4 regions of the Streptomyces sp. NPDC096323 genome follow, and region 1 is predicted to be linked to each of the others. Evidence: riboswitches for the same ligand, from Rfam matches in the RefSeq annotation. Region 1 holds a riboswitch; each other region holds the start of a gene.
What was found. A riboswitch is a leader RNA that binds a small molecule or an ion and turns the genes downstream of it on or off. The one in region 1 is predicted to bind cyclic di-AMP.
Positions count from the first base shown of each region.

Region 1 (7,077 bases):
CTGGCCCTGGCCGTGCGCGCCCAGGAGGAGGGCACCGACCCGGAGGCCGCCCTGCGCGCCGCGGGCCGCGCCTACCGGGACGCGATCAGGGCGGCGGAGGGCGTCGGCTAGCGGGACGCGACAGGGCGGCCGAGGGCGTCGGCCGGCGGCTGAGGGCAGCGGATAACGTCGGGGGGTGAACGACCGCCCCGCCGACGCCCCCGCCGGCTGCCCCGCCCACCTGGCCCCGGCCGCGCCTCCCGCGCCCGAACTCTTCACGTGGGAGTTCGCCACCGACCCGTACCCCGCCTACGCCTGGCTGCGCGAGCACAGCCCCGTGCACCGCACCACGCTGCCCAGCGGGGTCGAGGCGTGGCTGGTCACGCGGTACGCGGACGCCAGGGAGGCGCTCGCCGACGCCCGGCTGTCCAAGAACCCGGCGCACCACGCCGAGTCCGCGCACGCCAAGGGGAAGACGGGGATTCCTGGCGAGCGCAACGCGGAGCTGATGACGCATCTGCTGAACATCGATCCGCCCGACCACACCCGGTTGCGCCGGCTCGTGTCGAAGGCGTTCACGCCGCGCCGGATCGCGGAGTTCGCGCCGCGCGTACAGGAGCTGACCGACCGGCTCATCGACGGCTTCGTCGAGAAGGGCGAGGCGGACCTCATCCACGAGTTCGCCTTCCCGCTCCCCATCTACGCGATCTGTGACCTGCTCGGCGTCCCGAGCGAGGACCAGGACGACTTCCGGGACTGGGCGGGCATGATGATCCGCCACGGCGGCGGTCCGCGCGGTGGGGTGGCCCGTTCGGTCAAGAAGATGCGGGGCTACCTTCTGGAACTGATCCACCGTAAGCGCGAGAACCCGGGGGACGACCTGATCTCGGGGCTGATCCGGGCGAGCGACCACGGCGAGCACCTGACCGAGAACGAAGCCGCCGCGATGGCTTTTATCCTACTTTTCGCGGGTTTCGAAACGACCGTTAACTTGATCGGCAATAGTGTCCACACCCTGTTGGGCCACCCGGAGCAGCGCGAGCGGCTCCAGCGTTCCCTGGTCGCCGGGGAGACGGAGCTCCTGACCACCGGGCTGGAGGAACTGCTGCGGTTCGACGGCCCGGTGGAACTGGCGACCTGGCGGTACGCCACCGAGGCGCTGACCATCGGCGGGCAGCGGGTCGGCGAGGGAGACCCCGTGCTCGTGGTGCTGGCGGCCGCCGACCGGGACCCGGAGCGCTTCGGCGAGCCCGACACGCTCGACCTCGCGCGGCGTGACAATCAGCACCTTGGTTACGGTCACGGAATCCACTACTGCCTGGGAGCGCCGCTCGCCCGGCTGGAGGGTCAGGCCGCCCTCGCCACGCTCCTGAAACGCTGTCCTGACCTGCGACTTGCGGGGGAACCCGCCGATTTGCGGTGGCGTGGCGGGCTCATCATGCGCGGACTGCGCACCCTTCCGGTCGAGTTCACGCCGGGCCCGGTCCACGGTGAAAGTGACACTCTGTCAACTCTGTGACTTTCACGTGATCTCCGCTGCATCGACTTGTGACACACGTTCGAGTCCCGCTAGGTTCACCGTTCGACTCACCAGTCACCTCGTCAGTCACACGGAAGGCATCCCCATGGGCTCCGCGAACGGCAGACACCGTCGCCCTCGGCAGGCACCCGCGATCATCGTCGCCGCAGGCGTGACCGGCTCGGCCATCGCCATCCCGCTGCTCGGCGCGGCAGGCGCGCACGCCGCCGACGCCTCGACCTGGGACCGGGTGGCCGAGTGCGAGAGCGGCGGCATGTGGAGCGCCGACCTCGGCAACGGCTACTACGGCGGCCTGCAGTTCTCGCAGCAGGTCTGGAAGTCGTACGGCGGCGAGTCGTACGCCGAGCGCGCGGACCTCGCCAGCCGCTCACAGCAGATCGCCGTGGCGGAGAAGGTCCTGGACGACCAGGGTTACAAGGCATGGCCCAGCTGCGCGGTCGTCTCGGGCCTCGCTGTGGACACCGGGCTGCCGGGCGTGGACCCGGGCAGCGCGCCCTCCGCCGACCCGACCGGAGCCGCGGACCCGTCCGTGAGTGCCGACCCCGCCGACGACACCCCTGGGGCGGACGACGCGTCCCCGGAGGCGACGCAGCCGGCGCGCGGGGCCACGGGCCGGGCGGGCGACGATGCGGCGGACAAGGCGACGGGCGGGAGCGGGAAGCGGGACGCGTCGGCGTCCCCGTCGGCCACGCCGTCCACCACGCCCTCGGGTGACACCACCGAGGCGGGCGCCTCCGAGGCGCGGCAGGACCAGGGGCAGGCGGGCAAGCACCGCGGCACGCCGGCCCCCGAGGAGACCCGGGAGACCGGTCGCGGCAGTGACCGGGACGCGGGGCGGCACGCCTCGCGCGGTGACGGGGACGCACGCGACGCCGGTGTGGCGGCCTCTGACGGCACGTACACCGTCCGCGACGGCGACAACCTCTGGGCGATTGCTGACGCACAGAAGCTGCCCGGCGGCTGGACGGGGCTGTACGAGGCCAACAAGGCGGAGGTGGGCTCCGACCCGGACCTCATCCTCCCTGGCCAGAGCCTCGATCTCGGCCTGCAGGCCGAGTGAGTCAGGTCTGATGATCAGCTGAAAACACCCAGAAATTGGGGTAGTTAAGAGGCCTATGTCCCACTTTTGACCAAGTGAGACATGGGTCTCTTCGTGTGAACTGGCGTGTCTTGTCCGGGAGGCCCCGCCGCATCCGTTCCCACCTGCGCAAATGGTGGTTCTTCGGATGACCGGAAGGGCTGTTTATGCGGTATGTCCATCTTGGGATATGAGGCTCAGTGTGTTTACGGTCGGAACCGCTCGCACCGCGGGCCCCGTCGACCGTCACGCCGAATCCTGCCGTCGGTCGAAGGGAACAGACGCGTAAAGCGCCGTAGGCAGGAGCGGGGGACCCAGGTAGGCGCCGGGCCGATCGTCGCAGGACGCATCGGGACCGGCTTGGGGTTAAGTCGCACGCAAGGACGTGCGACCGGGCAACTCACTTGGCCCGAACCCGACAGCTCACCTCGCAGGCGTCGGTGAGGAGAAGTCTCGATGCTGCTCAAGAGCAAGGGCAACAAGCACCGCCGCCCGTCCAAGGTCGTCCGCATCGCCACGCTCGCCGGTGTCACCGGTGCCGCCATCGCCGTGCCGCTGATGGGTGCGACCGGCGCCTCCGCCGCCTCCGTGTCCACGTGGGACGCCGTCGCCCAGTGCGAGTCCGGTGGCAACTGGTCCATCAACACCGGCAACGGCTACTACGGCGGCCTGCAGTTCTCGCAGTCCAGCTGGGCCGCCGCCGGCGGTACCCAGTACGCGCCCCGCGCCGACCTGGCCACCAAGGCCCAGCAGATCGCCACCGCCGAGAAGCTCCTCGCCCTTCAGGGCCCGGGCGCCTGGGCCTGTGCAGGCGCCGGCAACCTGAGCAACGACGGTGTCGACCCGGGCGTCGACACCGGCTCCTCCGACGCCAAGTCCGAGGCGGCCCCGAAGCAGCAGTCGGCGCCGGCCGAGAAGGCCGAGCCGAAGAAGGCCGAGCGCGCCCAGGCCCCCGCCACCAACCGCTCGGACCGCTCGGCCGCCCCCAAGGCCGAGTCGAAGACGGTCACCACCCCGACCGGCAAGAAGGTCGAGAAGGGTGACGGCGAGTACAAGGTCGTCGCCGGAGACTCGCTCAGCACGATCGCCGCCGACCACAAGGTCGAGGGCGGCTGGGAGAAGCTCTTCGAGCTGAACAAGGACATCGTCAAGGACGCCGACCTGATCTACCCGGGTCAGCAGCTCCACCTGACGAAGTAAGCAATCGTCCGACGAAGTAATCGCCTGGCGAAGCAGCCGCCTGACGGGTAGTCGCCGGCGAAGCGGTCGCGGTCTCTCCTCGCCGATCGGTCCGGCCGCCCCGGCCCGGTGCGCACCTTCCCCCGTGCGTGCCGGGCCGGGGCCCGTCGCGTTTCGCGCTTACTCGTTCAACTGTTGTTGTTACTCGCCAGTAAAATTCTGGCGCTTTGTCCCGCTGTGCCTGCCCTTGGGTCCTTTTTCGTCCCAGGGGACGGGCGGTCGGCCGGTTGGGGCGGCCCGGCCGGTTAGGCTCTTGGCGCAAGGCCAAAGCGACCCTGCACCACCAGCGTCATATCCCAGAAGGAGATGCCTCGTGCCGTCCATCGACGTCGTCGTAGCCAGGGAAATCCTCGACTCCCGCGGAAACCCCACGGTCGAGGTCGAGGTCGGCCTCGACGACGGCAGCACGGGCCGTGCTGCCGTTCCGTCAGGCGCCTCCACCGGCGCGTTCGAGGCCATCGAGCTTCGTGACGGAGACCCCAACCGCTACCACGGGAAGGGCGTCGAGAAGGCGGTCTTGGCCGTGATCGAGCAGATCGGCCCGGAGCTCGTCGGTTACGACGCGACCGAGCAGCGGCTGATCGACCAGGCGATGTTCGACCTGGACGCCACGGAGAACAAGGGCTCGCTCGGCGCCAACGCCATCCTCGGCGTCTCGCTCGCCGTGGCCCACGCCGCCTCCGAGGCCTCGGACCTGCCGCTGTTCCGCTACCTCGGTGGCCCGAACGCGCACCTGCTGCCCGTCCCGATGATGAACATCCTCAACGGTGGGTCGCACGCCGACTCCAACGTGGACATCCAGGAGTTCATGATCGCGCCGATCGGTGCGGAGTCCTTCTCCGAGGCCCTGCGCTGGGGCGCCGAGGTCTACCACACGCTGAAGAAGGTCCTGAAGACCAAGGGCCTGTCGACCGGTCTCGGCGACGAGGGCGGCTTCGCGCCGAACCTGGAGTCGAACCGCGCCGCCCTGGACCTCATCGTCGAGGCCATCAAGGAAGCCGGCTACGCCCCGGGCAAGGACATCGCGCTCGCGCTCGACGTCGCCGCCTCGGAGTTCTACAAGGACGGCGTCTACGAGTTCGAGGGCAAGTCCCGCTCGGCCGCCGAGATGACCGAGTACTACGAGGAGCTCGTCTCCGCGTACCCGCTGGTCTCCATCGAGGACCCGCTGTACGAGGACGACTGGGCCGGCTGGAAGGTCATCACCGACAAGATCGGCGCCAAGGTGCAGATCGTCGGCGACGACCTCTTCGTCACCAACCCGGAGCGTCTGGCCCGCGGCATCGAGGAGGGCTCCGCCAACGCCCTGCTCGTCAAGGTCAACCAGATCGGTTCGCTGACCGAGACGCTGGACGCCGTCGAGCTGGCCCAGCGCAACGGCTTCAAGTGCATGATGTCGCACCGTTCCGGCGAGACCGAGGACGTCACCATCGCCGACCTCGCGGTCGCCGTGAACTGCGGCCAGATCAAGACCGGCGCCCCGGCCCGCTCGGACCGCGTCGCCAAGTACAACCAGCTGCTGCGCATCGAGGAGATCCTCGACGACGCCGCGGTGTACGCGGGCCGCTCGGCGTTCCCGCGCTTCAAGGGCTGACACGAAGCCGGGCGGGGCTGAGCGCCCCGGCCTCCGTCCGTCCCCGCACTCGGTCCCGTACCGTGTGCGGGGACGGACGTGCGTAATGGGGAGGCGGAGACATGGCCGCGAAGGACCGGGACCGGTTCTCCACCGCGACCCGGCTGCGGTTGCTCGGCGAGCAGACCGCGGCCCGCGTCTACAGGTCGCAGAACCGCCGTCAGGCCCGCCGCTCCCGGCTCACCGGCCGGGCCGCCTTCCTGGCTCTGATCGTGTGCTCACTGATCGTCGCCCTCGCGTACCCGATGCGGCAGTACGTGTCGCAGCGCGACGAGATCGCCGACCAGGAGCGGATGGCCCAGGAGGCCGAGGCGCGTACCGAGGAGCTGCGCGACGAGAAGGCGCGGCTCCAGGACGACGCGTACGTCAAGCGGCTGGCCCGTGAGCACCTGCACTACCTTCTTCCGGGGGAGACCGGTTACACCGTGGTCGACCCCGACGCGGTCAAGGAGCGCAACGGGAAGCCGGAGGACACCGACCGGCCCTGGCACTCCAACCTGTGGGACGGCGTCGACAGCGCCGACCGCGGCTGAGCCGCGTTTCCCTTCGCGTCCCTTCTTCTTGTACATCTGCAGAACCGCAGTTCGAGCAGTCCGATCAGAACCCCTAGGCAGGCATGGAAACGCCCCCTCCCCAGACCGAGTCCACCGCGCCCACCGACGCGGACATCGCCGCGTTCCAGCAGCAGCTGGGGCGCCCGCCGCGCGGGCTGCGCGCGATCGCGCACCGCTGCCCCTGCGGCAACCCGGACGTGGTCGAGACGCAGCCCCGGCTGGAGGACGGCACGCCGTTCCCGACGACGTTCTATCTGACGTGCCCGCGTGCGGCGTCCGCGATCGGCACGCTGGAGGCGAACGGGGTCATGAAGGAGATGACCGAGCGCCTCGGTACGGACCCCGAGCTGGCCGCGGCCTACCGGGTCGCGCACGAGGACTACATCGCACGGCGTGACGCGATCGAGGTGCTGGAGGGGTTCCCGAGCGCGGGAGGCATGCCGGACCGGGTGAAGTGCCTGCATGTGCTGGTCGGTCACTCGCTGGCCGCGGGGCCGGGGGTGAATCCGCTCGGGGACGAGGCGATTGCGATGCTGCCGGAGTGGTGGCGCAAGGGTCCGTGCGTTTCGCCGTGCGGCGCGCCGGACGAGGGCTGACCGTCCGTACCCGGGGGCGCTGCCCCCGGACCCCCGCTCCTCAATCTCCCCCCAGACTTCGTCCGGGGGGACCCCCAGGAGGCTTGAAGACATGACACGCGTGGCCGCCATCGACTGCGGTACCAACTCGATTCGTCTGCTCGTCGCGGATGCCGATCCCGAGAGCGGGGAGCTCGTTCAGCTCGACCGGCGGATGGAGATCGTCCGGCTCGGGCAGGGCGTCGACCGGACCGGGCGGTTCGCGCCCGAGGCGCTGGAGCGGACGTTCGCCGCCTGCCGGCAGTACGCGGCGGTGATCAAGGAGCACGGCGCGGAGCAGGTCCGCTTCGTCGCCACGTCCGCCTCCCGGGACGTGGAGAACAGGGACGACTTCGTCCGTGGCGTGGTGGACATCCTGGGCGTCGAGCCCGAGGTGATCACGGGCGACCAGGAGGCCGAGTTCTCGTTCGACGGCGCCA
Region 1 covers NZ_JBEOSI010000007.1:365,013-372,089, forward strand. Annotated here, with positions in the region: gene ABTX18_RS21730 (nucleoside triphosphate pyrophosphohydrolase) at 1-111, shown strand, start outside; gene ABTX18_RS21735 (cytochrome P450 family protein) at 176-1,498, shown strand; gene ABTX18_RS21740 (transglycosylase family protein) at 1,605-2,579, shown strand; cyclic di-AMP (ydaO/yuaA leader) riboswitch at 2,879-3,049, shown strand; gene ABTX18_RS21745 (transglycosylase family protein) at 3,054-3,797, shown strand; gene eno (phosphopyruvate hydratase) at 4,150-5,430, shown strand; gene ABTX18_RS21755 (FtsB family cell division protein) at 5,532-6,002, shown strand; gene ABTX18_RS21760 (DUF501 domain-containing protein) at 6,086-6,619, shown strand; gene ABTX18_RS21765 (Ppx/GppA phosphatase family protein) at 6,711-7,077, shown strand, end outside.

Region 2 (7,077 bases), on a different contig from region 1:
CCCGAGGTCGTCCTCCTCGACGTCCACCTCCCGGGTGGCGGCGGCGTCGAGGTGCTGCGCCGCTGCGCCCCGTTCATGGGCGCGGTGGAGAACCCGGTCCGCTTCCTGGCGCTGTCCGTCTCGGACGCCGCCGAGGACGTCATCGGCGTCATCCGCGGCGGCGCCCGCGGCTATGTCACCAAGACCATCACCGGCGCGGACCTCGTCGACTCGGTCTTCCGGGTCCAGGACGGCGACGCGGTGTTCTCGCCCCGGCTGGCCGGCTTCGTCCTCGACGCCTTCGCCTCGACGGACGCCCCGCCGGTCGACGAGGACCTCGACCGGCTGACGCAGCGCGAGCGCGAGGTGCTGCGGCTGATCGCCCGCGGTTACGCGTACAAGGAGATCGCCAAGCAGCTGTTCATCTCCGTGAAGACGGTCGAGTCCCACGTCTCGGCGGTGCTGCGCAAGCTCCAGCTCTCCAACCGGCACGAGCTGACGCGATGGGCGACCGCGCGCCGGCTGGTCTGAGGTCGCTTCCGGCTTCCGGGTCAGGCGCCTTCGCGTTCCGGGTCGAGCGAGATGTTCAGCTTCTCGCCGATCCGGCGGTAGCCGATCCCGGCGTAGATCCGCTCCACGTCGGCGTCGCCCGGCTCCAGCCACACCACCCGGCAGCCCCGCGCGAACGCCCTCTCCGTCAGATGGACGGAGAGCGCGGCCCCGATGCCGCGGCGGCGGAAGTCCGCCGCCACCGCGAGTCCCGCGAGCTCGCTGAGACCGTCGACCGGGACCGAGCAGCCGCCCGCGCCCGCCGGGGTGCCGTCGACGGTCGCGAGGGCGGCGACCCCGCCGTCCCTCGCGGCGGTGCGCAGCCACTGCGCCATGCCCGCCTCGGGCTCGCCCGTCCCGCCGTAGCCCAGGTGCTGGACGAGCGCGGCGGCGTCGAACTCCGCGTCCGTGGCGGGCTCCGCCATCACCAGGCCGTCCACCGGCTTCGGCGGCAGCAGTCCGCCCGGGGAGCAGGCCAGCAGCGGGGCGCGGTTCTCCTCGGTGAACCCGGCGGCCAGCAGCGCCGGTTCGACCGCGGGCGCCCAGGTGGGCAGGTACTCCAGGCGCGGCATCCGGTCCAGCTCGCGGAACGCCGCGATCAGCGCGTCGACTTCGGCGGGCGTCGGCTCGGCGCCCTGGTCGGGGATCGCGTAGTTGGCGAACTTCAGCGACCAGCCGGGGTTGTAGCGGATCGCGAAGGGGCCCACCCGGACATGGTCCGGGGAGCGGAGGGTGAGCGTACGGGTGTGGGTCTGGACGTCGACGTCCATGGGCATGGGTGAGTGTCCTTCGGGCAGTTGGCTCGGAAGGCGGGAGCCTATGCCACCCGGGTCGCCCCCGCGAAAGGCATTTGGTCGATCGGGGCGATGCGGACCGGGGCTCCGGGGCGCGGGGCGTGGATCATCTGGCCGTTGCCGATGTAGAGGCCGACATGGCTGATGCCCGAGTAGAAGAACACCAGGTCCCCCGGGGCGAGTTCGGACTGCGCTACGCGGGTGCCCGCGTTGATCTGCGTGTACGTGGTCCGGGGGAGCGAGACGCCCGCAGAGCGCCAGGCGGCCTGCGTCAGGCCGGAGCAGTCGAACGAGGAGGGGCCGGTGGCGCCCCAGACATACGGCTTGCCCAGGGCGGTGTACGCGAAGGCGACCGCCTCGGCGGCACGGGAGTTGGGCGCCTGCTCCGAGCCGCGCGGGGCGCTGCGGTCGGCGTGGACGCCGCCGCGGCCGTCGGACGAGCCGTCCGAGGCGTCGTAGGAGGCGCGGTCCGCGGGGGAGAGGCGGGCGAGCAGTTGCCGGGCCTCGGCGAGCTTGGTGCGGACCGTGGCCTTGTGCTTCTTCAGGGCCGCCTGGCGGCTCGCGAGCTCGGTCAGCTGACCGGCGGCCTCGGTGCGGACCTGGGCCACTTCCGCGACCTGGCGCTGCACGGTGCGGACCTCGGTGGCGCGGTGCTGCCCGGCCCGTTCCACGTACGAGGCGCGCTCGAGGTACTGGTCGGGGTCGGAGGAGAGCACCAGCTGCACGGCGGGGTCGAGGCCGCCGGAGCGGTACTGCGCGGCGGCGTACGAACCGAGCGCGTCGCGTGCGGCGTTGAGGCGCGCGGTCCGGCGGGCCGCCTCGTCGCGCAGGGCGTCCACGGACTTCTCGGCGGCGGTGGCCTTCACCTTGGCCCCGTTGTACTGCTCGGTGGCGACCTCCGCCTCCCGGTACAGCCGGTCCACCTCGGCCTTCACCTGGGCGGGGGTCGGCGCCGGATCGGCGTGCGCGGATCCCGGCAACGCGGCAGCGGTGGCGGCCCCGGCGAAGGCCAGCGTCGCTGCGGTGCGGGCAGCGGAGCCGGTGTACCGGCGCTGCTTGGGTTTCCGGTGCGCTGCCACGAGGGCGGGCGTCCTTCCTCTCGACAGCCCGCCGGGGACTACCGACGGGCCCGCCCGGCCCGGAGGCGGGCCGCCAACAGGGGGAGCGGCCCGGCGCCGGAACCTCGGCGGGGTGACCGGGGAACGCCGCCCGGGAACGGATCGGCCTGTGCCGGTCACCTGGATAGGGACGCTAAACCCGGGACACGGGAAAGAGTTGTAGTGACGCTTATTGTGTGAATTTGGCGTTGCGTTGTCGCCTGGCGATCGGAAAAATTGCGCCAGAATCAGGCAATTGGTACATCTCACGGTCAAGTAGTCGCTCACTACCACCTGGCCGCGGAGTGCTGATATGGCCGCGGCTAGGCTGCGGAACCATGCGCGTACTCATCGATGTCTTCGTCGCCCTGCACATCATCGGCATCGCCTCCCTGCTGGGCGGTTTCCTCACCCAGATGAAGGCGATGGGGGCGGGCACGGCACGGTTCGTCCCGGCCATGCTGCACGGCGCGCTGACCATGCTCGTCACCGGAATCGCCCTGGTCGGCCTCGACCAGGCCGACGACCACCCCGTGAACAACGTCAAGATCGGCATCAAGCTGCTGATCCTCGTCGTGATCCTCGGGCTCGTCTACGTCAAGCGCGACGAGGAGAAGGTGGACAAGGGCCTCTTCGCGGCGGTCGGCGGACTGACGATCGTGAACATCTTCATCGCCACGCTCTGGACCTGAGGCGCAGGCCGGGCTCGGCTCCCGGGGCCGGAGGCCTACGGCGCTACTCCCGCCCGCCGGGCGCCCCGTCGCCGAGGCCGTAGCGGGCCTCCGCCGCGGTCAGCCGCGCGCGTCCCGTCTCCGCGGCCGACGCGCGCAGCCCGTGGACGTGCAGCGTCTGCTCCTCGGGACTCCACGCCATGATCCGCTCGACGTCCCGATCCTGGATCACGTCCTCCTCGGCGGCCGTCGCGCCGTCCCCCGTGTCCAGTGCCCGGGCGAGCGCCCGCGCCGACTCGGAGGGGCCGGCCGCGCCGTCCGGGCCCTGGTCGATGAGCATCGCCACCCCGGCGAACAAGGCCCTGAGCGCGAGCACCGCCGCCGCCGTGAGGCCGTCCGGGCGGAGCTCCGGGGCGAGTTCGGGAAGCACGCTCAGCCGGCGGTGCATGGCGGCGGCCACGTCCTCGTCCGGCGGCGTGATCTCCCACAGAAGCTCCAGGGCGGCCACACAGGTGTCCTGGTCCGCCGGGCGGCTCTCGTCGGCGAGGTACCGCAGGAGCACCCCCGCGGTGCGCTCGGCGCAGGCCGCCGAGAACAGCCTGGCCTGGCCGAAGGTGCCGAGGGTGGCCAGGTCCCGGACGCTCTCCAAGATCTTCACGGTCGTTCACTCCTGCAGGGTGCTCGTCCTGTGTGCGCTGCCCGTCCGGTGCCGGGCACCTTCCGCACGGTACCCGGCACGCGAACCCCGCAGGGCAGGCTCCGGCGCCCCTGCCGCCGGCCGTTTGGTACCCGGCACGCGAACCCCGCAGGGCAGGCTCCGGCGCCCCTGCCGCGGGCCGTTTCTAGGCGGGACGCACGCTCCCGTAGATCGGCATGTAGTAGATCGACTCCTCGCGCACGTTCGCCCCCGGCTTCGGCGCGTGGATCATCATGCCGTCGCCCTTGTAGATGCCGACGTGGCTGATGTCGTCGTAGAAGAAGACCAGGTCCCCCGGCTGCAGATCCGCCGTGGCGATCCGGGTGCCCACGTTCACCTGGTCCCAGGTGGTCCGCGGAATGTCGACGCCGGCCGCCTTCCAGGCCGCCTGGGTGAGCCCCGAGCAGTCGTACGAGGCCGGGCCGGTCGCCCCCCAGACGTACGGCTTGCCGAGCTGCGCCTCGGCGAACGCCATGACCTTGTCCGCCTTGGTCGAGGCGTCGGCGTCCGCGCCCGTGCCCGAGTCCGTGCCTGTCCCGGTGTCCGTTCCCGTGCCGCTGCCGGCCTCCTCGGCGGCCGCCTCGGCCGCCGCGGCCTCGCGCTGGGCCTCGGCCTTCGCGGCGGCCTGCTTCTTCGCCAGTTCCGCCGCCTTGCGCTTGGCCTCCGCCTCCTTCTTGCGCTCCAGCTCGGCCAGCCGCGCCTTCTCCTCGGCGGTCAGCTTCGACAGCAGGCCGCGGGCCTCGGACAGCTTCGTCTGGACGTTCTGCTTGCTGGTGCGCAGCGTCGCCTGCGACTCGGTGAGCGTCTCCAGGCTCGCCACGGCCTCGGCCCGCTGCTTGGACGCCTTCGCCTGCTGCGTACGGAAGTCCGACACGGCGCGCTGCTGGCGCTCGGTCATCCGGTCCATGAGGTGCGTCTGGTCGAAGAACGACTGCGGGTCGTCGGCCAGGAAGAACGTGGCGGTCGGGGCGAGGGTGCCGCCGCGGTACTGGGCGGCGGCGAACGTGCCCAGCGTCCTGCGGGCCTCGTTCAGCTTCTCGGTGCGCTGGGCGACGTCGTCCAGCAGCGTGTCCACCTTGGATCGCTGCCCGGCCGTCGCCTCCTTCGCCTGGTTGTACTGCTGGGTCGCGGTGCCCGCCTGCCGGTAGAGGTCGTCGACCTTCTTCTGCACGTCCTCGATGCTGGGCTTGGGAGCCGGAGCGGCCAGTGCGCTCTGCGAGGACAGCAGGGTCACCGACGCCAGGGCGGCCGTCGTGAGCCCGACGGCGGGGCCGGAGCTGCGCAGGGGAGTGCGCGGTTTGCGATGCGATGCCAAGGCCGGCATCTCCTTCCGTGGACCGCCTACCGGGTTAGCTGTCGGGTTCGGGCGGAACGGAAGGCTGCCCTACGGTCCTGGTGGGGGTTGCGGACCGATTCACCCCGGTGATGCGTGTGGGTCCCCGGTTCCGGACTCCCCTGAAGGACAGCCCGGATTCGGCGTGGAAGCCCGCTCGGCGTGGATCGCCTCTGGGGGTACGGGCCGCCCGAACGAGCACGCTAGCCAACCCATGGTGCCGCTGTGAAGGTTGATGTTCGATATGCCCGATACATTTTCGTGACCTCGGCGGATCGGGGTGCCGCGGGCAGGCGGGGACCGGGATTCCCGGACGCGGTGCGGTCCGCCGATCGCTCTGTGTGCGCGGTGCTGGGTGCGTGCTTCGTCACTCTGCCCCGGAGTGTCAGTGGGGCGCCCTAGACTCGGGAGGCGATGAGCAGCCTCTTTGACGACAGTTTCCTGGCCGGCCTCCAGCACACGGAGGAAGGGCCCCCGCCGCCCCCCGAGGACTCCGCACCCGAAGCGGTGCCGGAGGACCTCTTCGCGGGCGTGTTCGACGGGCCCCCGCCGCCCCGCGACGCGTACTACCGTGACGGGGCCCACCGGCCCGTCATCGACGCGGCCGCGCTGCTCGACGGGCTGAACACCGAGCAGCGCGCGGCCGTCGTGCACGCCGGGTCCCCGCTGCTCATTGTCGCCGGCGCCGGTTCGGGCAAGACCCGCGTACTGACCCACCGCATCGCCCACCTGCTGGCCGAGCGCGGGGTGCACCCGGGCCAGATTCTGGCGATCACCTTCACCAACAAGGCCGCCGGCGAGATGAAGGAGCGCGTCGAGCAGCTCGTCGGGCCCCGGGCCAACGCCATGTGGGTCATGACCTTCCACAGCGCGTGCGTACGGATCCTGCGCCGTGAGTCGAAGCGGCTCGGCTTCACCTCCTCGTTCTCGATCTATGACGCCGCCGACTCCAAGCGGCTGATGGCCCTGGTCTGCCGCGATCTCGATCTCGACCCGAAGCGTTTCCCGCCGAAGTCGTTCACGGCGAAGGTCTCGAACCTGAAGAACGAACTGATCGACGAGGAGACCTTCGCCGGCCAGGCGACGGACGGCTTCGAGAAGACCCTCGCCCAGGCCTACGCGCTGTACCAGTCCCGGCTGCGCGAGGCCAACGCCCTGGACTTCGACGACATCATCATGACGACGGTCCACCTGCTCCAGGCGTTCCCCGACGTCGCGGAGCACTACCGCCGCCGCTTCCGTCATGTCCTCGTCGACGAGTACCAGGACACCAACCACGCCCAGTACACGCTCGTACGGGAACTGGTCGGCCCGGCCGGTCCCGAGAACGCCCCCGCCGAACTGTGCGTCGTGGGTGACGCGGACCAGTCGATCTACGCCTTCCGCGGCGCGACCATCCGCAACATCCTCCAGTTCGAGGAGGACTACCCCGACGCCACGACGATCATGCTGGAGCAGAACTACCGCTCCACGCAGACGATCCTGTCCGCGGCCAACGCGGTGATCGAGCGCAACGAGAGCCGCCGCCCGAAGAACCTCTGGACCAACGCCGGCAGCGGCGCCCGGATCACGGGCTACGTCGCGGACACCGAGCACGACGAGGCGCAGTTCGTCGCCGACGAGATCGACCGGCTCACGGACGCCGGGGACGCGAAGGCGGGCGACGTCGCCGTCTTCTACCGCACGAACGCCCAGTCCCGTGTCTTCGAGGAGATCTTCATCCGCGTCGGTCTGCCCTACAAGGTGGTCGGCGGCGTGCGCTTCTACGAGCGCAAGGAGGTCAGGGACGTCCTGGCCTACCTCCGGGTCCTCTCCAACCCCGAGGACACCGTCCCGCTCCGGCGCATCCTGAACGTGCCCAAGCGCGGCATCGGCGACCGCGCCGAGGCGATGATCGACGCGCTGTCGATGCGCGAGAAGATCTCCTTCCCGCAGGCGCTGCGCCGCGTCGACGAGG
Region 2 covers NZ_JBEOSI010000005.1:232,436-239,512, reverse strand. Annotated here, with positions in the region: gene ABTX18_RS15890 (LuxR C-terminal-related transcriptional regulator) at 1-510, shown strand, start outside; gene ABTX18_RS15885 (GNAT family N-acetyltransferase) at 531-1,304, opposite strand; gene ABTX18_RS15880 (C40 family peptidase) at 1,346-2,401, opposite strand; gene ABTX18_RS15875 (hypothetical protein) at 2,758-3,111, shown strand; gene ABTX18_RS15870 (hypothetical protein) at 3,155-3,748, opposite strand; gene ABTX18_RS15865 (C40 family peptidase) at 3,933-5,111, opposite strand; cyclic di-AMP (ydaO/yuaA leader) riboswitch at 5,110-5,276, opposite strand; gene pcrA (DNA helicase PcrA) at 5,535-7,077, shown strand, end outside.
Region 2: linked by a shared signal. The riboswitch ahead of ABTX18_RS15865 (C40 family peptidase) and the one ahead of ABTX18_RS21745 (transglycosylase family protein) in region 1 are both predicted to bind cyclic di-AMP.

Region 3 (7,077 bases), on a different contig from region 1:
GCCGCGTACGGGCGAGGGCGAGGTGGCCGGGGCGGGAGTGGGCGTGAGCGGTGCGGTCATCGTCGAGGGCCCTCCAGACAGGCTGCGATGAGAGACCGGGAGCGCTTTCGGGGCGCGGCGAGTGCGCGCTCCGGGCCTGCTCGCACGGGCAGCCCACCGGTCCGGGGGATGCAGCAGTTACCTTGCGGCAGAACACGTGTTCCTCGCAACACCTTCGTGGTTTCTACACGTTGAACGGTCACCGGAGGTCGCCCGCGCCGGGGACGGTCGCGCGCGGCTCTCAAAAGGGGCGGCAGAGCTGGTTTGTTGTGGCTTGGTGACGCAGAACAGCCCGCTCGCAGCGTGCGGTTGGTGAGTCGGGTGCCTTCCAGGTGCCCTCGGCCGGGGCGCGGGCAGCGGGCCGGGGCGCACACGGCCTGCGGGGGGCGTGCGCGCCGGGTGGTCATGAGTCCCTCGAACATGCCGTAGAGTTGTGTTTACCGACGCGGGGTGGAGCAGCTCGGTAGCTCGCTGGGCTCATAACCCAGAGGTCGCAGGTTCAAATCCTGTCCCCGCTACTGAAGACTCAGGCCCGGCACGCATACAGCGTGCCGGGCCTGAATCGTTTGTGGCGCCGTCGGCCCGCCGGGCCGGTCGGTGCGGGAGCCGCATGCCGCGTACGTACCCCCATTGGCCGACGAGGAGTCGCCACGCGACCCCGCTGCGGGAAGCCTGGGGGTGGTGGTACGCGGTACCGTCCGCGGCCGTGGATGTACCGGGCAGGAGATCAGCAGGTGGGGAAGCGGGAGAAGCGGCGGCTCAGACGTGGCGGAGGGGTGCGGACCCGCCGGTTCGTCCGGGTGCTGCCTGGGCTGATGATCGTCGGAGGCGTGCTGTTCGACGTCCTGAGCCCGCCCGAGTTCACCGCCATCCCCCTGTACGCGGCTGCCCCGCTGATCGCCGCACCGTTCGCCTCGCTGGCCGGCACCGTCCGTGCCGGGGTCGCCGCGCTGCTGGCGGTCGTCGGGCTGCGGGCCTACAGCGGCACCCTGCTCCAGGTCGTGCCCGCCATCGAACTGGTCACCGTCCTCACCGTCTCCGTGCTCGCGGTCGTGATCAACGGGGTCGTGCGGCGCGGCAACGAGCAGCTGGCCTCGGCCCGTGTCATCGCGGAGACCGCCATGCGTGCCGTGCTGCCGACGCCGTCCGAGCGGATCGGCGGGCTGCATGTGGCCGCGCGGTACGAGGCGGCGCAGGCGGACGAGTTCGTCGGCGGTGACCTGTTCTCGGTGACGGACTCCCCGCAGGGCGTGCGGCTCGTGGTCGGGGACGTGCGGGGCAAGGGGCTGGACGCCGTGGAGGCGGTGGCCGTGGTCATCGGGGCCTTCCGGGAGGCGGCGGAGCAGGAGGAGACGCTGGAGGGTGTGGCGCAGCGGCTGGAGCGGGCGCTGGCGCGGGAGTCGGACCGGCGCGGTGGCCTCGACGCGTTCGAGGGGTTCGTCACCGCCGTGCTCGCGGAGATCCAGCCGGGTGCGGCGCGGGCGCGGATCGTCAACCGCGGCCACCCCGAGCCGCTGCTGCTGCACACCGACGGGGTGGTGGAGGTGCTCGGTCCTTCGATGCCCGCGCTGCCGCTGGGGATGGGTCTGGGGGAGTGGCCGGACCGGGCCGACGAGTGGGACCTGCCTCCCGGCGCGACGCTCCTCCTCTATACGGACGGCCTCTCCGAGGCCCGTAACGCCGAAGGCGTCTTCTACGACCCCGCCGAGCGGCTACGGGGACGGATCTTCCCGGGGCCCGACGAGCTGCTCTCCGCGCTGACCGATGACGTACGGCTGCACACGGGTGGCGAGTCGACGGACGACATGGCGCTGCTCGCGGTCGTACGGCCCACCGAGGGCCAGCCCGACCGGCGCAGGACCGTGAAGATCGTCGGCCTGGGCGGCGGATGAGCCGGAGGTCCGCCGAGGCGGCCGTGCGCGGCGGATGAGCCGGAGGTCCGTTGGGCGGGAGTGGAGTGGGGTGGGAAGCGGGTGGCGGCCTTGATGCCATGCCACCGTCCGTAACCGAAGCGCATCACTCCGCATAACATGTGACGCAACGTCAGGAACTGACCGGTAGCTGAGGCGCGATCAACTCGTCCGATTCCACCCGGTTGTGTCCCGTAAAGTCCAGGCCAAGGGCGTGAACGATCAGTGGGAACAGCTTGGAATCGGACCCCGGTGTCTATTAACGTTCGATAACGCAGCGCGGTTGTCCCAGCCGCCGTCAGTGGCGGCACCGTGCGCGAGCGCCGAATTCCGCAAGGGAACCGGGGAACCACCTACATGGGGTGAATCGGGTGTCTCTGTCTTGTCCCACGAGACGGAGAACCCGTAGGAGACCTTCCTGCTCCGAACCCGTCAGCTAACCCGGTAGGCGAGAAGGAAGGAAAGGAGTGCGCCCCCGTGGCGTCCAACAAGCCTGCCCCCGAAGCTCCCTCCCGGTTCGGGTCCGAGTACGGCGATGACTTCGCGCCCCGGCCCGCCACCGCTTTCGGTACGGAGTACGGAACCGACTACGCGACCGACCACGGGACCGATCGGGGCAGCGTCTTCGGAAACGACTTCCGCGCCGACGAGGCCGGGTCCGAGCGGACCTGGGAGGAATGGAACCCCACCGAGGAGTCCGTCCGCCCCGTGCGCGGCAAGCACCGCGTCGCCAAGCAGCGCAATGGTCTGGCCCGCAGCTCCACCGTCCTCGGCGTCGGCGTCATCGCGGCCGTCGGTGCGGGTGGCATGGCCACCGCCCAGAGCAAGCCGCCGGTCTCCATTTCTCTTCCCGATTCCCTCGCGGACAACCTCCCCGACGCCAAGTCCCTTCCGGGCGTCGGCGCGCTGTTCTCGGGCGAGGAGTCCGAATCCGCAGCGGAGAAGACGGCGGCCGCGACCTCTGCCGCCCCGCTGACCACCGCCGGCATCACCACCGCCGAGGCCGAGCAGGGCACCACCGACGCCGGTGAGGCCCTCCGCGCCCGCATCCTCCAGCAGGCCGAGCAGCAGCAGGACGCCGCCGACGCCGAGGTCAAGGCCGCCGCGGAGAAGGCGGCCGCCGAAAAGGCCGCCGCCGAGGCGAAGAAGCAGCAGGACGCCGCCGAGGCCAAGATCGCCGCCGAGAAGAAGAAGGCGGCGGAGGAGGCGGCGAAGAAGGCGGAGGCCCTGCGGCTGGCCAAGCTCGCCGCCAGCTACGCCATCCCCACCTCCTCGTACACGATCACCTCGACCTTCGGCGAGGCAGGATCGATGTGGTCCTCCGGCTACCACACCGGTCTCGACTTCGCGGCGCCGACCGGTACACCGATCAAGGCCGTCCACAGCGGGACGGTCAAGTCGGCCGGCTACTCCGGTTCCTACGGCTACCGCACGGTCCTCGAGCTCGAGGACGGCACCGAGGTGTGGTTCTGCCACCAGTCCTCGATCGACGTGAGCATCGGCCAGAAGGTCACGACGGGCGACACCATCGGACGCGTCGGCGCGACCGGCAACGTGACCGGCCCGCACCTCCACCTGGAGGTCCACACCCCGGACGGCACCGGTATCGACCCGATGGCCTGGCTGCGCGCCCGTGGCCTGACGGTCTGAGACCGTTTCCCCGCGCCGGTTCTCCGGCCCCGCGACCCCGGCAGCCCTGACGCTCCCCCCGACGTCAGGGCTGCCGGTCTGTCCGCGGCCGTGCCCTCGCGGTATGTGTCGGGCCGCAGCCGCAGCCGCAGCCCGGCCGCGGCCGCGGCCGCGGTTCAGGTGTACCGGCCACGGAATAGCGGTGCCGGGGGAAGCCGTTGTTGCACCCATGACTTCTCTCCGCAAGCTCGGTTCCTCCAGCCTTCAGGTCTTCCCGCTCGCCCTCGGGGGCAACGTCTTCGGCTGGACCGCCGACGAGGCGCAGTCCTTCGCCGTTCTGGACGCGTACGTGGCGGCCGGCGGCAACTTCGTCGACACCGCCGACTCCTACTCGGCCTGGGTCCCCGGCAACGAGGGCGGCGAGTCCGAGAACCTCATCGGCAAGTGGCTCGCGGCGCGCGGCAACCGCTCCGACATCGTCGTGGCGACCAAGGTCGGCGCCCACCCCGCGTACACGGGGCTCTCGAGCACCACCATCAAGGCCGCCGCCGAGGAGTCGCTGCGCCGGCTCGGCACCGACCACATCGATCTCTACTACACCCACTTCGACGACGAGACGGTCCCGGTCGAGGAGATCATCACCGCCCTGGACCAGTTGGTGAAGGACGGCAAGGTCCGCGAGATCGCCGCGTCCAACATCAGCCCCCGGCGGCTGCGCGCCTCGCTGGACTTCTCGGAGCGCGAGGGGCTCGCCCGCTACGTGGCCCTGCAGCCCCACTACAACCTCGTCTCCCGCGACACGTACGAGGGCGAGCTCCAGGACACCGCGGCCGCGGCAGGACTCGCGGCCGTCCCGTACTACGCCCTCGCCTCCGGTTTCCTCACCGGCAAGTACCGTCCGGGGAGCGCCGTGGAGAGCGCCCGGGCCGGGAGCGCGGGAGCGCACCTGGAGTCTGAGCGCGGTCGCAAGGTTCTCGCCGCGCTCGACGAGGTGGCCCAGGAGCGGGATGCCGAGATCGCGACCGTGGCGCTGGCCTGGCTGGCGGCCCGGCCGACCGTCGCCGCACCGATCGCCTCGGCCCGTACGGTCGAGCAGCTCCCCGCCCTGGTGGCCGTCGCCGGTCTGCGGCTGACGGACCAGGAGCTGGCGGACCTCACCGAGGCATCCGCCTGACCCGTCGCCTCCTAACCCTGCGGGCCGTAGGAGGGCGGGGGTGTGTATGGCCCGTTCGCGTACGGCGGGGTCGCGTGCTGCGGGGGTATGTACGGCGGGTTCCCGTACGACGGGTTTGTATAGGGCCGGTGCGCCGCGGGAACGTACCGGAGGCGCAGACGGCCCGTGGCCTGTGCCGCGTGCACCAGGGCCGGGCCGGCGGTCTCCCTGCGCTGCCACAGGTGGTGCAGCAACTCCCGCTCGCGTTCGGCGAAATCCGGTCCTGCCGTGCCGCGGCGGGCCTGGCGGCGCAGAAAGGCCAGTGAGGTCGCGAACGACTCGTACTCGGCGACCGTACGAGCTGCGGCCCTGCCCTCGGCCCTCACCGCCTTCAGCGGTGTGGCGGGTATGCGCGCGTGAGCGGGGTGCGCGGCGTGCGCGGGAGCGTGTGCCGGGTGGTACGCGTGGCCCTGGGGATTGCCGTACGGGGCGCCGGCCGCCGCTGCCGCCGCCCGGTGGCGGGCGAGGTCCCTGGCCATGCCGCGGGCGCGCATCGAGGAGAGGGCGAAGGGCTCGGCGGGGGACAGCCAGCCGGCCGCCGCGTACACCGGCAGTTCGATGCCGAGGGCGCGCAGTTCGCGGCGGCGGGCCCAGATCGCCAGCCAGGTCACGAGCCCGAACGCCGGAACCATGAACGCCCCGTACACGGCGTAGAAACCGTACGGGCCGAACGACGAGGAACCGTTCCACAGGGCGTGCATTCCCATCGCGAACAGCAGGCCCACCAGAGGGAGCGCGAGGCGCCGGAACCGCTGGTGGCGCGCGCTGCTCGCGGCGATGCCGAAACCGATGCCGGTCATCACCGTGAAGAGCGGATGGGCGAACGGCGACATCACCGCACGTACGAAGAACGTCGCCGCGGTCACCGAGGCGAAGCCCGAGCCCATCTGCTGGTCCTCGCCGAAGGCGTTGCCCAGGTAGAGGATGTTCTCGGTGAAGGCGAAGCCCGTGGCGGTGAAGCCGGCGACGACCACGCCGTCGACGATCCCGTCGAAGTCCCGCCGTCGGAACAGGAAGAGCAGCAGCACGGCCGCCGCCTTGGCGCTCTCCTCCACGACGGGCGCTATGACCGTGGCGCCCAGGGTGTCGGCGCTGCCCGGGTCCGCCGTGGCGGTGGCGATCCACTGCGTCGCGAAGGAGTTGGCCAGGATCGCGACCAGGGCGGCCGCGCAGGCACCCCAGGCGAAGGCGAACAGCATGTTGCGCCACGGGCCCGGCTCGACCCGGTCCAGCCACCGGAACACCGTCATCAGCACCGGGACGGGCAGCACGGCCAGGCCCAGACCGACGAGGAACCCCCGCGTCCCCGTCTGGTCACGGACCAGGGCGAGGATCACCAGACCGCAGAGCGCCAGCACGGTGAAGACGGCGACGACGCGGAGCGGCCTGCTCCGCCACAGCATGCCGACGCGGCGCGGGCGGTACCGCCACTGTCCCCGGTCCGGGGCGGCGGTCAGTACCCCGCCGTCCAGGTGCTCCGCGAGCACCGGGACGGCCGGCTGCGAGTGGAGTTGCTGTTGAACAGACCCGTCGGACGACACTCCATGACCCTAACGAGCAGGACTGACAACGGCCATGGCGCGTGGAAGGGGCCTCGGGCCTGCCGGGCCCGGGGCGGTCGCCAGGTCAACGCCGGGCCGCCCCTCGGCCGTCAGCAGCGGGCGAAGAGCAGGTCGTGCACGACATGGCCCTTGTCCAGGCCCTGACCCTCGAACCGGGTCAGGGGCCGGAACGCGGGCCGTGGTGCGTAGCCGCCGTCCGCCGCCGTGTTCTCGAAGCGGGGGTGCGCGGTCAGCACCTCCAGCATCTGCTCGGCGTACGGCTCCCAGTCGGTCGCGCAGTGCAGGACCGCACCGGGCTTCAGGCGCTGCGCCGCCAGGTCGAGGAACTCCGGCTGGATCAGCCGCCGCTTGTGGTGGCGCGACTTGGGCCACGGGTCGGGGAAGTACACCCGCAGCCCGTCCAGCGCGTCCGGCTCCAGCATCTCGCGCAGCAGGATGATCGCGTCACCGTTGGCGACCCGGATGTTGGACAAGCCGTTCCGGTCGGCGAGAGCGAGGAGATTGCCCTGGCCCGGGGTGTGCACGTCGACGGCGAGAATGCCGGTGCCCGGGTCGTCGGCGGCCATCTGGGCGGTGGCCTCGCCCATGCCGAAGCCGATCTCCAGGACCACCGGGAGCCCGTCGAACAGCTCGGGCAGATCGAGGACGCTCAGCCCGTCGATGTCCAGGCCCCACTTCGGCCAGAGCCGCTCCAGGGCGTCCTGCTGGCCGGGGGTGACCCGGC
Region 3 covers NZ_JBEOSI010000004.1:716,176-723,252, forward strand. Annotated here, with positions in the region: gene ABTX18_RS14645 (hypothetical protein) at 1-60, opposite strand, end outside; tRNA gene ABTX18_RS14650 (tRNA-Met) at 484-557, shown strand; gene ABTX18_RS14655 (PP2C family protein-serine/threonine phosphatase) at 750-1,931, shown strand; cyclic di-AMP (ydaO/yuaA leader) riboswitch at 2,261-2,415, shown strand; gene ABTX18_RS14660 (M23 family metallopeptidase) at 2,427-3,599, shown strand; gene ABTX18_RS14665 (aldo/keto reductase) at 3,808-4,752, shown strand; gene ABTX18_RS14670 (PrsW family intramembrane metalloprotease) at 4,764-6,278, opposite strand; gene trmB (tRNA (guanosine(46)-N7)-methyltransferase TrmB) at 6,443-7,077, opposite strand, start outside.
Region 3: linked by a shared signal. The riboswitch ahead of ABTX18_RS14660 (M23 family metallopeptidase) and the one ahead of ABTX18_RS21745 (transglycosylase family protein) in region 1 are both predicted to bind cyclic di-AMP.

Region 4 (7,077 bases), on a different contig from region 1:
GCCGGAGAGCCCCTTCGCCGAGCCCCACAGGACGACGACCCCGCCCGCGTCGGTCACCGGTTCGAGGTTCTCGCCCGGGATGCCGACGACCGCGTCGTCGTACCCGTCCCCGTCGAGGTCGCCGGAGGCCAGGGCGCGGCCGAAGCCGTCGCCCGCCTCGGCGGCGCCCGGCACCCCGGTGGTGTTCTGGCTGAGCACGGCGCCCCGGCTGGTGCCGATGCCCGCCGGCCCGCCGTACTGCACGGTCACGTAGCCCGCGCCTTTCTTGCCGCCGACGGTTCCGCCGGGGGCGCCGGTGAGCACGTCCTCGTAACCGTCGCCGTTGAAATCGGTGTTGCGGTCGTTCGCGTGCGTTCCGCCGGGGGTGCCGGCGTAGGCGGAGGGCGCGGCGATGGCTGCCCCCGCGATCAGGAGGAACGAGGCCGCGGCGACGGCGGCCGAACGGTAGGTGCGCACGAGCGGCTCCTCGGATCAAAGGCGACCGGGCGAGAGGAGGGGACGCCGGGAAGAGCCCGTTACCCTCCTGGCGCCCTGTTTGACCGGCACCGTGGCACAAAGGTTGTACGGCATGGCAAAAGGGGTGGAAGGGAGCCGTTCAGCTCCCTTCCACCCCTGCTCTACGGCTCCGCGTGAGGCGGGACCGCGGTGGGATCAGTAGGCCCCGAAGACGTTGTCGATCGAGCCGTACTTGTCGGCGGCGTAGTTGCACGCGGCGGTGATGTTGGCGACCGGGTCCAGGATGTCCAGCGAGGTGCCGGGCACGTGGTACGCGTCGAACGTGGGCTGGATGACCTGGAGCAGGCCCTTGGACGGGATGCCGGCGGCGGCGTTCGAGTCCCAGTTGTTGACGATCTGCGGGTTGCCCGAGGACTCGCGGATGACGTTGCGGTAGATGCCGTCGTAGCTGCCGGGGATGCCGTGCTCGGCCATGACGGCGAGGGACTCCTTGATCCAGCCGTCGAGGTCGTCGGTGTACGCCGTCGCGGTCTGCGCGGGGGCGGTCTCCGCCGGGGTCGTCGCGGCGGTCTGCTCGGCGACGGGCGCCGCCGTCCGCTCGGAACGGTCGGCGCGGTCGGCGCTCTCGGCACGGTCGGCCGACGGCTGGGAGGCGCTGCCGGACGTGGTCTCGGCCTTGAATTCGCTCTTGGTCGCGGCCTTGGGGGCGGCGGCTGCGGACTTGGCGCCAATGGTCAGCTTCAGGCCGGGGTGAATCAGGTCCGGGTTGCCGCCGACCACGCTGCGGTTGTCCTTGTACAGCCGCTCCCAGCCGCCGCTGAGGGAATGCCCGCGGGCGATCTTGGAAAGCGAATCGCCGGAGATCACGGAATAGGTGGTGGACTCCGCCTTCTGCACGGCAATTTCCTTGCCGGCGACGGAAGTCGGGGCTACGGCCTTTTCGGCGGCGACCGACGTGGCCGGCGCGGCGGAGGCCGATCCGGCGGCGATCAGGGGGAGCGCGAGAACGGCTCCACCAGCGCTCACGGCGATGAAACCGCGGGCCAGGGAGGTGGACTTGGAACGACGGTGCTGACCCTTGATGGGCATGGCGCTTTTCCTCTCCGCCGCCTGCGAGGTGAGCTGTCGGGTTCGGACTGGAGATGTCCGGCCGCACATGGCGACTTCACCCCTAGCCGCTCCGGATTCCGGAACGGCGGCAAACCTGGGTCCCCCGCTCCTGCCGTACGTGAGTGGTCGGGTTACCGGACGGCGGCAGGATTCGGCGTTCCGTCCGGATTGACCGTGACCGTAAGCGAGAAAGGCAGGGCATAACAAGCCCGGAATTACTGATCACAATTGCCGCGCAAGATCAATCAAAGGAAATGTGCGACGCCGGTCACACCGGAGCGGGCCAACTTTCTTGGCGCGACTGGGAACCCGCGCTTCCGGTTCTGCGTCGGGGGCGGGAAACGTGACGCTGGCCACTGTGTCCGAAAGGGGCGATTTGTCAGCTACTCAGCAGCTATGACCTGCGGAAACACGGCCCCCATTGGGCATTCCCGATCTTCCGGAGCAAACGGTCAATCAGGACATTACGCAGCCGGTGTCGGTTGCACGGCCGCGTGGGCCCGGCTGCGGGGCACCACGACGGGTGATCCGTCACCCGGGGCGGCGAGCACGTCGGCATCGATCGCGTACAGCTCCTTCACCAGGGCCTGGTCGACCGTCTCGCGGGGGGCGCCCCGGGCGATGACCCGGCCGCCCTTCATGGCGACGAGCAGGTCGGCGTATCGGGCCGCGGCGGCGAGGTCGTGCTGGACCATGACGACGGTGCGGCCGGCAGCCGCGACCTCGCGGACGAGTTCCAGGACCTCGACGGCGTGCCCGAGGTCGAGGGCGCTGGTCGGTTCGTCGAGCAGGACTACCGGGGTCTGCTGGGCCAGGACCATCGCGAGCCAGCAGCGCTGGCGCTGGCCGCCGGACAGCCGGTCGACGCGCTCGGCGGCCAGGGCTGTCGTGCCGGTGGCCTCGAGCGCGTCGCGTACCGCCTGCTCGTCCTCGCGCGACCACTGGCGCAGCAGCCCCTGATGCGGGCTGCGGCCGTAGCGCACGAGGCCGGCCACGGTGACCGCCTCGGGGGCCCGCGGCGACTGCGGCAGCAGGGCGACATGGTGGGCGGCCCGGCGCCGGCCGGTCTCCCAGATGTCCGTCCCGCCGATCAGGACCGTGCCGGACGCGGGCCGGTGGAGGCGGGCGACGGTCCGCAGCAGGGTCGACTTCCCGCAGCCGTTGGGACCGACGATCGCGACGACCTGTCCGGCGGGGACGGAGAGGGAGACGTCCTCGACGACGGGACGGCCCGGGTATCCGGCGTGCAGGCCGGATACTTCGAGGCCCGCCTTCGTGCCGGTCGGATGCTCGGTCATGTGCGGCTCACGCCTTTCCGGCGGCCGGGTCGGGCCGCAGCAGTACCCACAGGAGGAAGGGGCCGCCGAGGACGCTGGTGACGACCCCGACGGGAAGCTCGACCGGAGCGGCGACGCGTCCGATCGCGTCGGCCGCGGCGATCAGCGCGGCTCCGGTCAGCGCCGAGCCGGTGACCGGGACACGGGTGGGGCCGGTCAGCCGCTGGGCGAGGATGGGCGCCGCGAGGGCCACGAAGGCGATGGGGCCGCCGACACCGACCGCCGTGCCGGCCAGCAGCACGGCGAGGACGAGCGCGACGGTACGTACCCGGCCCAGGTCGACGCCGAGGGAGGCGGCCACCTCGTCGCCGAGGCGCAGCAGTTGGAGGCGGTGCCCGGCCGCCAGCGCGAGGGGGACGAGGAACAGCAGTACGCCCCCCAGCGGTACACCGGCGTCCCAGTCACGCCCGTTGAGGCTGCCGACGGCCCAGAGGAACACTCCGCCCGCCGTGTTGTCGTTCTCGCGCGACATGATCAGGTCGCTCACCGCGCCGATGAAGGTGGAGACGCCGATCCCGGCGACCAGCAGCCGGTAGCCCGCGCTGCCCGCCCCTCCGGCGCACAGGACGACCAGAACGGCCGCGGCCACGGCGCCGATCGGCCCGAGCCACCAGTTGCCGACCATGCCGGTGGCGGACCCCGCGGCGGCCGCGACCACGGCGGCGGTGGCGCCCTCGTTGACGCCGACCAGGTCCGGTGTGGCGAGCCGGTTGCCGGCCAGGGTCTGGGTGAGGCAGCCCGCGATGCCGAGTGCGGCGCCGACCAGCAGACCGGTGAAGATGCGGGGCAGCCGGAAGTCGCGCACGATCATGACGGTGCCCGCGTCGCCCGTTCCGAGGAGTCCGGAGAGGGTCTGCGACAGGCTCATTCCGGACGAACTCGCCATCACCGCCAGGGTGATGAGGAGAGCCAGCAGGGGGAGGAGCAGCGCGGCGGCCAGCACGCTGCGCCTCGGCAGGAGCCAGGACAGCGTTCCGGTGCGGAGCACGACGCTGTCGGGCGGGGTCACGTCCGTCATGCGGGGACTGCCGCCATGGACAGTTGGGGTCACGTCAGTCATGCGGGAAGTCCCGCCGGGAGCAGCCTCGGTTACGTCCGTCATGCCGGGACTCCCGCCGTGGACAGCCGGGAGGAGCGGGCGATCCACACGAGCAGGGGGCCGCCGACGAAGGCGAGCAGCACGCTGACCGGGGTCTCCCAGGGCCGGATGACGATCCGCGCGAGGATGTCCGCGAGGATCATGATGTCGGCCGCGATCAGGGCGGACAGGACGAGACCGGCGGCCATCCGCGCTCCGGCCAGGGCCCGGGCGGCGTAGGGCGCGAAGAGTCCCAGGAAGGCGATGGGCCCGGCCACGGCGACGGCGCAGCCGGCGAGCAGCGAGACGGCGCCCGCCACGACGAGCCGGATGCGGCCGGGATGGTGGCCGAGCGAGCGGGCGCCGTCGTCCCCGAGGCCGAGCGCCGCCAGCGGGCGGGCGCAGCCGAGCGCGGTGAGCAGGCCCACCGCGATCAGCGGCAGGAGGGGCAGCAGGTCGGAGACCTCGATGCCGGCGAGCGAGCCGATCGTCCAGTAGCGGTAGGTGTCGAAGGTCGACTGAGTGCCCAGCAGGACGTACGAGGTGAGGCCGTGGAAGGTGGCGCCGAGCGCCGATCCGGCCAGGACGAGCCGCAGCGGGGATCCGCCGCCGCGCCCCGAAGCGGCGAACAGGAGGACGGCGGCGCTCGCGACCATGCCTCCGGCCAGCGCCCACACCAGCAGCGAGGCGGGTGAGTCAGCCCCGAAGAAGGTGAGACCCAGCACCACGGCGAAGGCGGCTCCGGAGTTGACCCCGAGCAGCCCCGTCTCGGCCAGGGGGTTGCGCGTCGCTGCCTGCAGGAGACATCCGGCCGTTCCCAGGCACGCTCCGACCAGGACCGCGGCGAGCGTGCGCGGCAGGCGTACGTCCACGACGGCCAGGCGCAGTTGCGCGTCCGCGCGGGCGGCGGGGTCACCGGTGAGGTAGTCCCAGGCGCCGCCCACCGAGCTGGACCCGGTGCCGATGAGCAGGGACAGCAGGACGAGGGCGGGCAGCAGGAGTACGAGACCGGTGGCCGCCCACAGGGGCGCGCGCCCTTCCCGTGGCGGGATTCCGGTGGGGCGGGACCCGGTTGCGGGCCGTCCCACTTGCACGATCGACATATGGTTAGCCTAACCTAAGTGCACCGGGCGGCCGGTGGGGAGCCCCGGGCTCCCCCATGCCCTGAAACGGCGTCAATCGCCTTGCCCGGTCCTCTTCGGTACGGCGGGATTCCCGCCCGTACCGGCCTCATCACTCGAACACAACGGAGACTCCAGGCCATGGCCCCGCTTTCGACCTTCTCTTCCCGCGGCCTCGTCCGCCCCGCTCTGGCGGCCTCGCTGATCGGCGTCTGCGCCCTGGCGCTGACCGCCTGCGGATCCTCCGAGGCATCGGAGGGCTCCGACGGCGCAGGCGCCTCCAAGGCCCCGAAGGGGACTCAGGTGACGGACGCGACCGGCACGTCGGTGAAGGTCCCCGCGACGCCGGAACGCGTGGTGGTCCTCAGCGAGATGGACCTGGACGCGGCTCTCGCGCTGGGCGTGAAGCCGGTGGGCCTGACCGCCGGCCGCGGCCAGAAGGGCGCCCCCGGCTACCTCGCCGGCCAGGCGAAGGGCATCCCCGTGGTGGGTGCGGTCACCGGCCCCGACATCGAAAAGGTCGTCCAGGCGAAGCCCGATGTGATCCTCGCCGGTCAGCTCGCCGACGCACAGGTCCTCCAGCAACTGCGCAAGATCGCGCCCACGGTCGTCACGATCGACGGCACCAAGGACTGGAAGAAGGCGCTCACCCTCACCGGCAAGGCACTCGGCCGCGCGAACAAGGCCGAGGCGTTCCTCACCGACTACGCCACCCGGGCCGCCGCCCTGAAGAAGGACCTGGGCGCACAGGCGGGCAAGAGCGTGTCCGTCGCCCGCTACTCGGCCAAGGGCTCGGCCGTCATGCAGCAGGGCGTGTTCATCAGCGACGTCCTCAAGGACCTGGACTTCACCCGTCCCGGCATCCAGAACGAGAAGGGGGAGGGCCACTCCACGCCGATCAGCGACGAGAACCTCAAGGAGATCGACGGGGACTGGCTCTTCATCGGCACCCTCACCTCCACCGGATCGGACCAGGCCCTCGTGGGTGAGCTGTCCGGGAAGCCGGCGTACAAGCAGCTCAAGGCGGTGAGCAGCGGTCAGTCGACCGTCATCGACGGCACCAAGTGGACGAGCCTGGGCGGTGCGCAGGCGGCCGTCTCGGTGCTCGACGACATCCGCAAGGCCATGGTCAAGTGAATCCCGTCCCGGAACTCGCCGGCCGGCTCGCCCTCGTGACGGGGGCGGGCCGCGGGATCGGCGAAGCCGTGGTGCACGCCCTCGTCGAACGCGGCGCCCGCGTCCTGGCCACCGACGTGGCCCCGGACGGCGTCACCGCACTCGCCGGAAAATACGCCGGGCACGTGACGGCCCGCACGCTCGACGTCACCGACGCCGCAGCCGTCGAGGCGCTCGTCGCGCAGGCCGAGGACACGCTCGGCCCGCTGGACATCGCGGTCAACGTCGCCGGAATACTGCGCAGTTCGTCGGTCGCCGAGCTGACGGACGAGGACTGGGCGGCCACGTTCGCCGTCAACACCAACGGGGTCTTCCACGTCTCGCGGGCCGTATCGCGCCGGATGGCCGCACGGGGAACGGGCAGCATCGTCACGGTCGCGTCCAACGCCGCGGGTATCCCCCGCACCAACATGGCCGCGTACGCGGCCTCGAAGGCGGCGGCCGTCATGTTCACCAAGTGTCTCGGCCTCGAACTGGCGCCGCTGGGCATCCGCTGCAACACCGTGTCCCCCGGTTCGACACTCACCGACATGCAGCGCGGCATGTGGCAGGCCGGCGACGAGGACGCCGCCGCCCGGCGCGTCATCGACGGGGACGGGGCGAGCTACCGCACCGGCATTCCGCTCGGCCGCATCGCCGACCCGTCCGACATCGCCGACGCCGTCGCCTTCCTCGTGTCCGACCGCGCCCGCCACATCACGCTGCACGACCTGTACGTCGACGGCGGCGCCACGCTGCGGGCCTGAATCACCCCCGCCCGCGACCAAGACAGCGGATCGCAACCCTCTCCCCCACTGGA
Region 4 covers NZ_JBEOSI010000015.1:80,850-87,926, forward strand. Annotated here, with positions in the region: gene ABTX18_RS33080 (FG-GAP repeat protein) at 1-456, opposite strand, end outside; gene ABTX18_RS33085 (LysM peptidoglycan-binding domain-containing protein) at 652-1,545, opposite strand; cyclic di-AMP (ydaO/yuaA leader) riboswitch at 1,549-1,733, opposite strand; gene ABTX18_RS33090 (ABC transporter ATP-binding protein) at 2,031-2,864, opposite strand; gene ABTX18_RS33095 (FecCD family ABC transporter permease) at 2,872-3,921, opposite strand; gene ABTX18_RS33100 (FecCD family ABC transporter permease) at 4,002-5,084, opposite strand; gene ABTX18_RS33105 (ABC transporter substrate-binding protein) at 5,244-6,239, shown strand; gene ABTX18_RS33110 (2,3-dihydro-2,3-dihydroxybenzoate dehydrogenase) at 6,236-7,024, shown strand.
Region 4: linked by a shared signal. The riboswitch ahead of ABTX18_RS33085 (LysM peptidoglycan-binding domain-containing protein) and the one ahead of ABTX18_RS21745 (transglycosylase family protein) in region 1 are both predicted to bind cyclic di-AMP.